Linked DNA regions of Cohnella abietis. Each later gene encodes a partner of the first gene's protein in a complex. Links are inferred from orthologs where the notes say so. Each region holds a gene or a part of one and is shown in the gene's direction. Other genes may lie near its edges.

The links.
Region 2: the proteins of arsC (region 1) and trxA are in contact, whole or in part, in an NMR structure (PDB 2IPA), measured with the Bacillus subtilis proteins. The link is inferred for Cohnella abietis from one-to-one orthologs.

What each region holds. Positions count from the first base shown.
Region 1 is NZ_AP019400.1:3,922,360-3,925,949, forward strand. What follows is about bases 330-3,037. They hold arsC (arsenate reductase (thioredoxin)), read left to right. Parts: upstream 330-1,326; coding sequence 1,327-1,749; downstream 1,750-3,037. Other genes in these bases: KCTCHS21_RS17030 (arsenic transporter), read left to right, coding at 330-1,304; KCTCHS21_RS17040 (hypothetical protein), read right to left, coding at 1,847-2,110; KCTCHS21_RS17045 (stalk domain-containing protein), read left to right, coding at 2,383-3,037. Outside these bases: more of KCTCHS21_RS17030, read left to right, coding at 12-329; more of KCTCHS21_RS17045, read left to right, coding at 3,038-3,138; KCTCHS21_RS17050 (hypothetical protein), read right to left, coding at 3,297-3,590. UniProt on the Bacillus subtilis protein: Catalyzes the reduction of arsenate [As(V)] to arsenite [As(III)]. In vitro, can dephosphorylate para-nitrophenyl phosphate (pNPP).
Region 2 is NZ_AP019400.1:6,381,947-6,385,647, reverse strand. The notes cover bases 213-3,031. They hold trxA (thioredoxin), read left to right. Parts: upstream 213-1,375; coding sequence 1,376-1,687; downstream 1,688-3,031. Other genes in these bases: KCTCHS21_RS28000 (YhgE/Pip domain-containing protein), read left to right, coding at 2,804-3,031; KCTCHS21_RS28005 (TetR/AcrR family transcriptional regulator), read left to right, coding at 2,139-2,714; KCTCHS21_RS28015 (RrF2 family transcriptional regulator), read left to right, coding at 855-1,280; KCTCHS21_RS28020 (aldo/keto reductase), read left to right, coding at 213-721. In the rest of the region: more of KCTCHS21_RS28020, read left to right, coding at 1-212; more of KCTCHS21_RS28000, read left to right, coding at 3,032-3,701. UniProt on the Bacillus subtilis protein: Participates in various redox reactions through the reversible oxidation of its active center dithiol to a disulfide and catalyzes dithiol-disulfide exchange reactions.

The sequences.
Region 1 (3,590 bases):
TAGGAGGATTTATGCTCACGATTGCTTCTCTCATCTTTATAGTTACTCTTGTATTTGTTATTTGGCAGCCTAAAGGTCTTAATATCGGTTGGTCTGCATGCGGCGGGGCAATAATCGCACTAATGTTCGGTGTTGTTAGCATGGGCGATGTATGGGATGTCACACAGATTGTTTGGAATGCTACTTTGGCCTTTGTAGCCATCATATTAATCTCACTTATTCTAGATGAGATAGGATTCTTTGAATGGGCTGCACTTCATATGGCCAGATTTGCTAAAGGCAATGGTAATCTAATGTTCGTGTACGTTATTCTTCTCGGAGCCGCAGTAGCAGCATTATTCGCAAATGACGGGGCGGCATTAATCTTAACTCCAATTGTACTCGCGATGGTTAGAGCCTTGAAATTCGACCAGCGGATGATTCTGCCATTCATCATGGCGAGTGGATTCATATCGGATACGGCTTCCCTCCCTCTCGTTGTGAGTAATCTAGTAAATATCGTATCTTCAGATTTCTTCGGGATCGGATTTGTGGAGTATGCAAGTCGCATGATAATCCCCACTATCTTTGCAATTACTTCTAGCTTGCTCGTTCTGTACCTCATGTTCCGTAAAAGCATCCCAAAGAACTATGATATAGCTCAATTACAGAAGCCTAGCGAGGCTATTAAAGATGTAAGATTGTTTAGATTCTCATGGGTAATCCTAGCCGTGCTGCTGATTGCCTATCTCATTAGTGAATGGATCAATATTCCAGTCTCGATTATTGCGGGGGTTGCAGCAATTGTTTTCCTGCTTCTTGCTAGACAAAGCGAAAGCATCCACACATGGAAGCTTGTCAAAGGTGCTCCTTGGGTAATAGTCATATTTTCGATTGGTATGTATGTTGTCGTGTATGGCTTACGTAATGTTGGACTTACTGATGAGCTTGGATCGATCTTCGAATGGCTCGGGGATCAAGGACTCTTCATCGCAACAATTGGTTCTGGCTTCTTAGCGGCTATTCTATCTTCTATCATGAATAACCTGCCTACAGTCTTGATTGATGCCCTTGCTATTCAAGGAACAGACTCTACCGGTATTATTCGAGAGGCATTCATATATGCCAACGTAGTTGGATCTGATTTGGGACCTAAAATAACACCTATCGGCTCATTGGCTACCTTGCTATGGCTCCATGTCTTGTCATCCAAGGGGGTCAAAATTTCGTGGGGTTATTATTTCAAAGTTGGCATTGTACTCACAGTTCCTGTCTTGTTCATCACGCTGACTAGCCTTTACTTCTGGTTACGATTGATCAATTAACACCACAGAGGAGATTGTCACAATGGATAAAAAACTCGTTTACTTCCTATGCACTGGTAATTCTTGTCGGAGTCAGATGGCTGATGGATTTATGACAGCGATAGGCGGACATCTCTATGAGGTGAAAAGCGCCGGCTTAGAAGCACATGGCCTCAATCCTCGCGCTGTTAAAGTAATGTCTGAGGCAGGCGTTGATATTTCCAACAACACCTCTAATGTCATTGATCCAGACCTATTAAATCGTGCTACATATGTCATAACCCTATGTGGTCATGCGGACGAGCACTGCCCTATTATCTCTAACCCCAATGTGACCAAATGGCACTGGGGCTTCGAAGATCCTGCTAAAGCGACAGGCACCGAGGAAGAAATTCTCAATCAATTCCGCGCCACTCGTGATGCCATCAAAGCTCGCGTTGAGAAGTTCGTTGTAAAGGGCGAATAAGAAATAAGCTATCCAAAGTGATAAACTTTTGGGTAGCTTATTTCTATTAGTCCTCTGGTGGCGGCTTACTGCTCCCAAGCTCCGGGCTTCCGACCATTTAATCCGCTCGCAGCGGCAGCACTCCGACACCCGGTTTCCCACCATTTAGTACGCTCACAGCGGCTTGCAACACACCAAACCTCGCTTTTCCAGCATTTAGTACGCTCCCAGCGGCTTGTAACATACCAAACCTCGCTTTTCCAGCATTTAGTACGCTCCCAGCGGCTTGCAGCACAACAAACCTCGCCTTTCCACCATTTAGTACGCTCCCAGCGGCTTGCAACACAACAAACCTCGCTTTTCCACCATTTAGTCCGCTCACAGCGGACTACAGCCCACCAAACCTAGCTTTTCCACCATTTAGTCTGCTTTCAGCGGCTTGCAGCACACCGCCACATATCTATAATGACCAAGAAATGCTCCGCTTCACGAAACGCAGAATCCAAAATAATGGAAGAATAATCTTACCAATATTGGATTTTCCTGCTTATTAGTTTACAATATATGATACATTCCCTCTTAATCTACAAATTCATTTTCTCTTCTCTCAGAATAAAAGATGGGTATATAAAAATCAGAATGAGGTGAATGCAAATGAAAAAGTTATTTATTTCGTGTATAGCAACTGTTATTCTTCTTTCAACAATTGCAGTCGTATCCTATCCTGTTCAGGCATCTTCCGCTATTAAAACATTAATCTTCAAAGGTACATTATTCATTAATAATCATGCTGTTCAGACAAATCAAGAATCTCAATTACTTTCGTATAACAATAAAGTCTATATTCCTTTAAGAGATTTATCTGGTCAACTTGGATTGTCTGTCGGCTACGATTCCAAAAATCAATCCATTTATATTGACCAACCCGTAGTTAAACTCACTAAATCCTCTATAAATAAAAAAGTTTCAAATGAGTATTTTGAACTTGGCATTTTTTCAGAAAAACGTATTTATGCGGAGGGTGAGCCTATAAACATCTGGTCTCATTTATCTTACACTGGGCACCAATCTCTTGATATATTTCACGACGATCTCTTGATCAAGTATTTAATTAGAGATTCCGACGGTTTTGAAGCCTTTGACTTCACAGGGTTATCATTAGTTACAAGTACATTTAATGAAGGAGATGAATTTACAACAGCGATTTCCCCTAATAAATTTACTTCCTACAATTTACAAAAAAACGAATTTCAAGATTTCAATGAATTCTTTCGTAAAATACCAAGACCAAGCATATTAACAAAAGGTAATTACGTTATTACAGCATACGTTGATTATAGCCTTAGTACGGAATTTAATGTTGATAATAGAAGAAAAATGAGAGCTGATATAAATATAACGATTGAATAAAAGTGTGACATTGTTAAAAAGAGGCTTGTCCGCCAATTGACAGGCCTCTTTTCATTACAAAAAGCAATTGTCATTCAGTCTCGATATCAATTTTCTAGATAATCTAGCTCACACAGCTATATTATAATAATATTAAGTATTAATGCGCATCTCATCATTCATTGATAATATCCAACTTGTAACTCTTTTTTCATTTGCTCTTTCATTCTATTAATCATATTTTCGATTTCCACACTCAAATTTTCTGATCCCAAGAATGGAATGCGATTCACTAATAAGAATTCAACACCATTTAAGTAACTCGACAACAACGATACTACCGATGATAACGTATCCTCTATTTGATCAGACAAATAGATCCTGTTTATTAGGAAATAATTATTTGCTTCCTCTATCTTAATCCAAGATTTTTGGATATCGATCATAGCAAGGTAATCATTTATTTCTTTGTG
Region 2 (3,701 bases), 2.5 Mb from region 1 along the record:
CGTTTTGACTGCTTTGGAAACGGGCTACCGTAGCATTGATACGGCATCTATGTACAACAATGAACAAGGTGTTGGACTGGCTGTTCGAAATTCGGGAATTCCGCGTGATGAGATTTTTGTGACGACCAAGGTTTGGAACAGTGAGCAAGGCTATACTAGCACGATTAAGGCTTTGGAGAGCAGTCTTGATCGTCTGCAAATGGATTATGTGGACTTGTATTTGGTTCATTGGCCTGTTGTGGGTAAGTACAAGGAAACCTATCGCGCCCTTGAGGAGCTATACGAGAAGGGGCTTGTTCGTGCAATTGGGGTAAGTAACTTCAATATTTCCCATCTTGAGGATTTGATGGGGAGCTGTCGGGTTAAGCCGATGGTCAATCAGGTGGAGTTCCATCCTCTGCATACGCAAAAGAAGCTATTCGCTTTCTGTCGTAAGGAGGGTATTCAGCTTGAAGCTTGGCGTCCACTCATGCAGGGGAGGCTTGAGCTGCCGCTTCTGACAGAGCTTGCAAATAAGTATGGTAAAACTGCGGCTCAAATTGTTCTTAGATGGCACTTACAGCTTGGGGTGGTTGTAATACCGAAATCGGTGCAGGAGAATCGGATTCATGAGAATGCTGCTATTTTTGATTTTGAGCTGGAGCCGGAGGATATGAATCGGATTGATGCATTGAATCAGAATCAACGATTTGGTGCTGATCCTGACAATTTCGATTTCTGATACCTCTGCTGCGCGATAGGGTGTGTCATAGGGATAAAACCTCGGGCGATCTGGGATAATAGGTGATACAAGACCCCTTGACAGTTTCAACTGTAACTGATATTATTACAGTATTCACCGGGGAGGCTTAATTATGAACAGTGAATTCATCATAGCTGTCCACAGCCTTGTTCTCCTGGCGCATCGTCCCGACGGAATGGCGTCGAGCGAAGAAATCGCATCCAATGTGTGCACGAATCCGGTACGTGTCCGTAAGGTGATGAGCTGCTTGCGGAAAAATGGTTTCGTGGATACGCGAGAAGGATCAGGTGGCGGTTACCGATTGTCTAAGGAACCGGGCGAAGTTACTCTAGCTGATGTTTATCGTGCTCTTGCTGCGGGCTCCCTTGCCCCAAGCTGGTGCAGTGGTGACCCTGAGTCGGACTGTCTAGTTGGATCCAATATGGGGGATGTCATGAACGCGGTATTCTGTGGAGCGGATCAGCAGCTCGAGGTGTATTTCGAGTCGATTACGATAGGGCAGATGCTATCTCGGTTAACTGCTAAGGCAAGAGCTTAAGATTTGATTTTACTTGGGGTGGAACGGGTAATGATAACAGTACCCGATCATCATAGGTTTAATACATTATTTAAATGAGATAGGAGCGATGTATCATGGCAGTTGTAGTTACGAAAGACAATTTCACTGAGAATGTAGCGCAAGGGGTTTCCTTGCTTGATTTCTGGGCGCCTTGGTGCGGACCTTGTAAAATGCAGCTTCCAATCGTTGAAGAGCTATCCACTGAGTTGGAAGGCACAGCAACAATTGCGAAAGTAAACGTTGATGAAGAGCCTGAGCTAGCTAGCCAATTCGGAGTTATGAGCATTCCGACGCTGATTTTGTTCAAAGACGGTCAGCCGGTTGATAAGCTTGTGGGTCTGCAATCCAAAGATTCGCTTAAAGCAAAAATTCAAAGCCACCTGTAAGCTTTAATGTAATCCCGAAGAGGCTGTCCCTAAGGTAACTTATGGGCAGCTTCTTTTTTTATCGATTATAGTTTTTGCGGGGAAGTATCTCCTTCCGGTTGCTTGTTGGAATCGTGAAATCTGAATGGGTAAAACATAACAAGGAGATTTCACGATTCCAAAGGCAAACGCTTCGCTCCTACAGGAGATACTTCCCCCTCTTTTTCTCATCGACGAAAACAAGGGAAAACACAAAAAGAAACCTCTCTTTGGTCATGTGCCAAAGGATCTTGAGGATGACATCCCCGAAAATCATCTTATCCGCATTCGTCAATACAGCTGTGAATCGACTAAGCAACAACAGTATTAATTGGATTCTATTGCAAAGGAACCATGAACGTGTTATTATCAATTTGACCAAATGACCGAATTGTTATTATAGTCAGTTTGTTGAGAGAGGGGGAGACAAATCATGTTTGTTGATCGGAGAAAGCTTATCGTTGAAGCAGCCTCGCAATCATTCTCTTTATTCGGATATAAAGCAACAACAATGGATCAAGTGGCTAAGCTTGCTAATGTGGGCAAAGGTACAATTTATACCTTTTTCTCGAATAAAGAAGAGCTCTTCGATGAAATTATGATGCATCTTATTCTAGAGATGAAGCAGGTAGCGGATGAGGAATACGATGCGGATCGAACTTTTTTCGATAATTGGGGCCGTATTTTATATAAAATGCTCGATTTTCGTGATAAGCATCAGCTTGCCATTAAGATGGCGCATGAAGTAAGGGATATAGGAACGCCTAAGGCTGTTGAAGGAATTAATAGGCTGGAAGGGGCGATAATCTCCTATATTCAGATTAAAATTCAGGCGGCAATTGATAAGAAAGAGCTCAAGTCCTGTGATGCTGAGATAACGGCGTTCGTCATGTTTAAGCTGTATGTGGCTTTAGCGTCCGAATGGCAGAAATCGCATGCCCCGCTGGATAAGGAAAGAATTACAGAGCTGTTCCAGCTATACTTAATGAATGGATTGGCTGTAGAGTAGTAGCTTGTCTTACTGAGGGTTATCCCTTTTTTTTTGCACCAAAATGACCAATTGAACAAAATAGTCATATCGTACAGGAGAGATGGAATATGAGAGGTTTTAAGCAATTTATTAGAGAAATATTAGGGATTGGGCGCAATCCTAAAGTACTCATTCCTGTGGTAGCGGTTCTGATGGTCCCAGTGTTATACAGTGCCATGTTCTTAGGGGCTTTCTGGAACCCTTATGACAAGCTGGCTGATTTACCGGTTGCGGTAGTTAATTCAGATCAAGGTACGGTGTATGAAGGTAAAACGATGCATATTGGGCAGGATTTCACAGATAAGCTGAAGGAAAGCCGTGATTTTAAGTACAGCTTTGTTAGTAAATCAGAAGCACTTGAGGGCTTAAAAGACAATTCATACTATATGGCAATCGAAATACCGGAGGATTTCTCTGCTAAGACGACAACTTTAACCTCTGAGCAGCCTACTCCGGCACAAATCGTATTTTTGCCTAATGAGAGCTTTAACTTCTTGGCCGCACAAATTGGCAATTCGGCTATCGAGAAGATGAAAAACGGGCTGAGTAAAGAAGTGACTAAGGCATATACGAACACCGTCTTTAATCAAATTCAAACTTTAGCTGATGGTTTAACTCAAGCAAGCGATGGTGCAAGTGAAATAGCCGCAGGAACGGACAGTGCTAAGAAAGGTGCTGCGTTACTTGAAGAGAATCTTAATAAATTAGCAACAGGATCTCTTACTGTACAAGGTGGAATAGCAGAGCTTGCTAGTGGGGGGAGCAAATTAGAGATTGGGGCGTCTAAGCTTCAGCAGGGCGTTAGCTCGTTGGCTGATGGTTTGTCACAGCTTAATGCTAACAGTGGCAAGCTCCAGCAGGGTGTGGCACAAGCTGATGATGGCGCTACTAAGCTTGCCAAAGGTCTTACGCAGCTAGCAACAGGAGCAGGCAAGCTGGAGACAGGAGCTCAAGGTCTTGCTCATG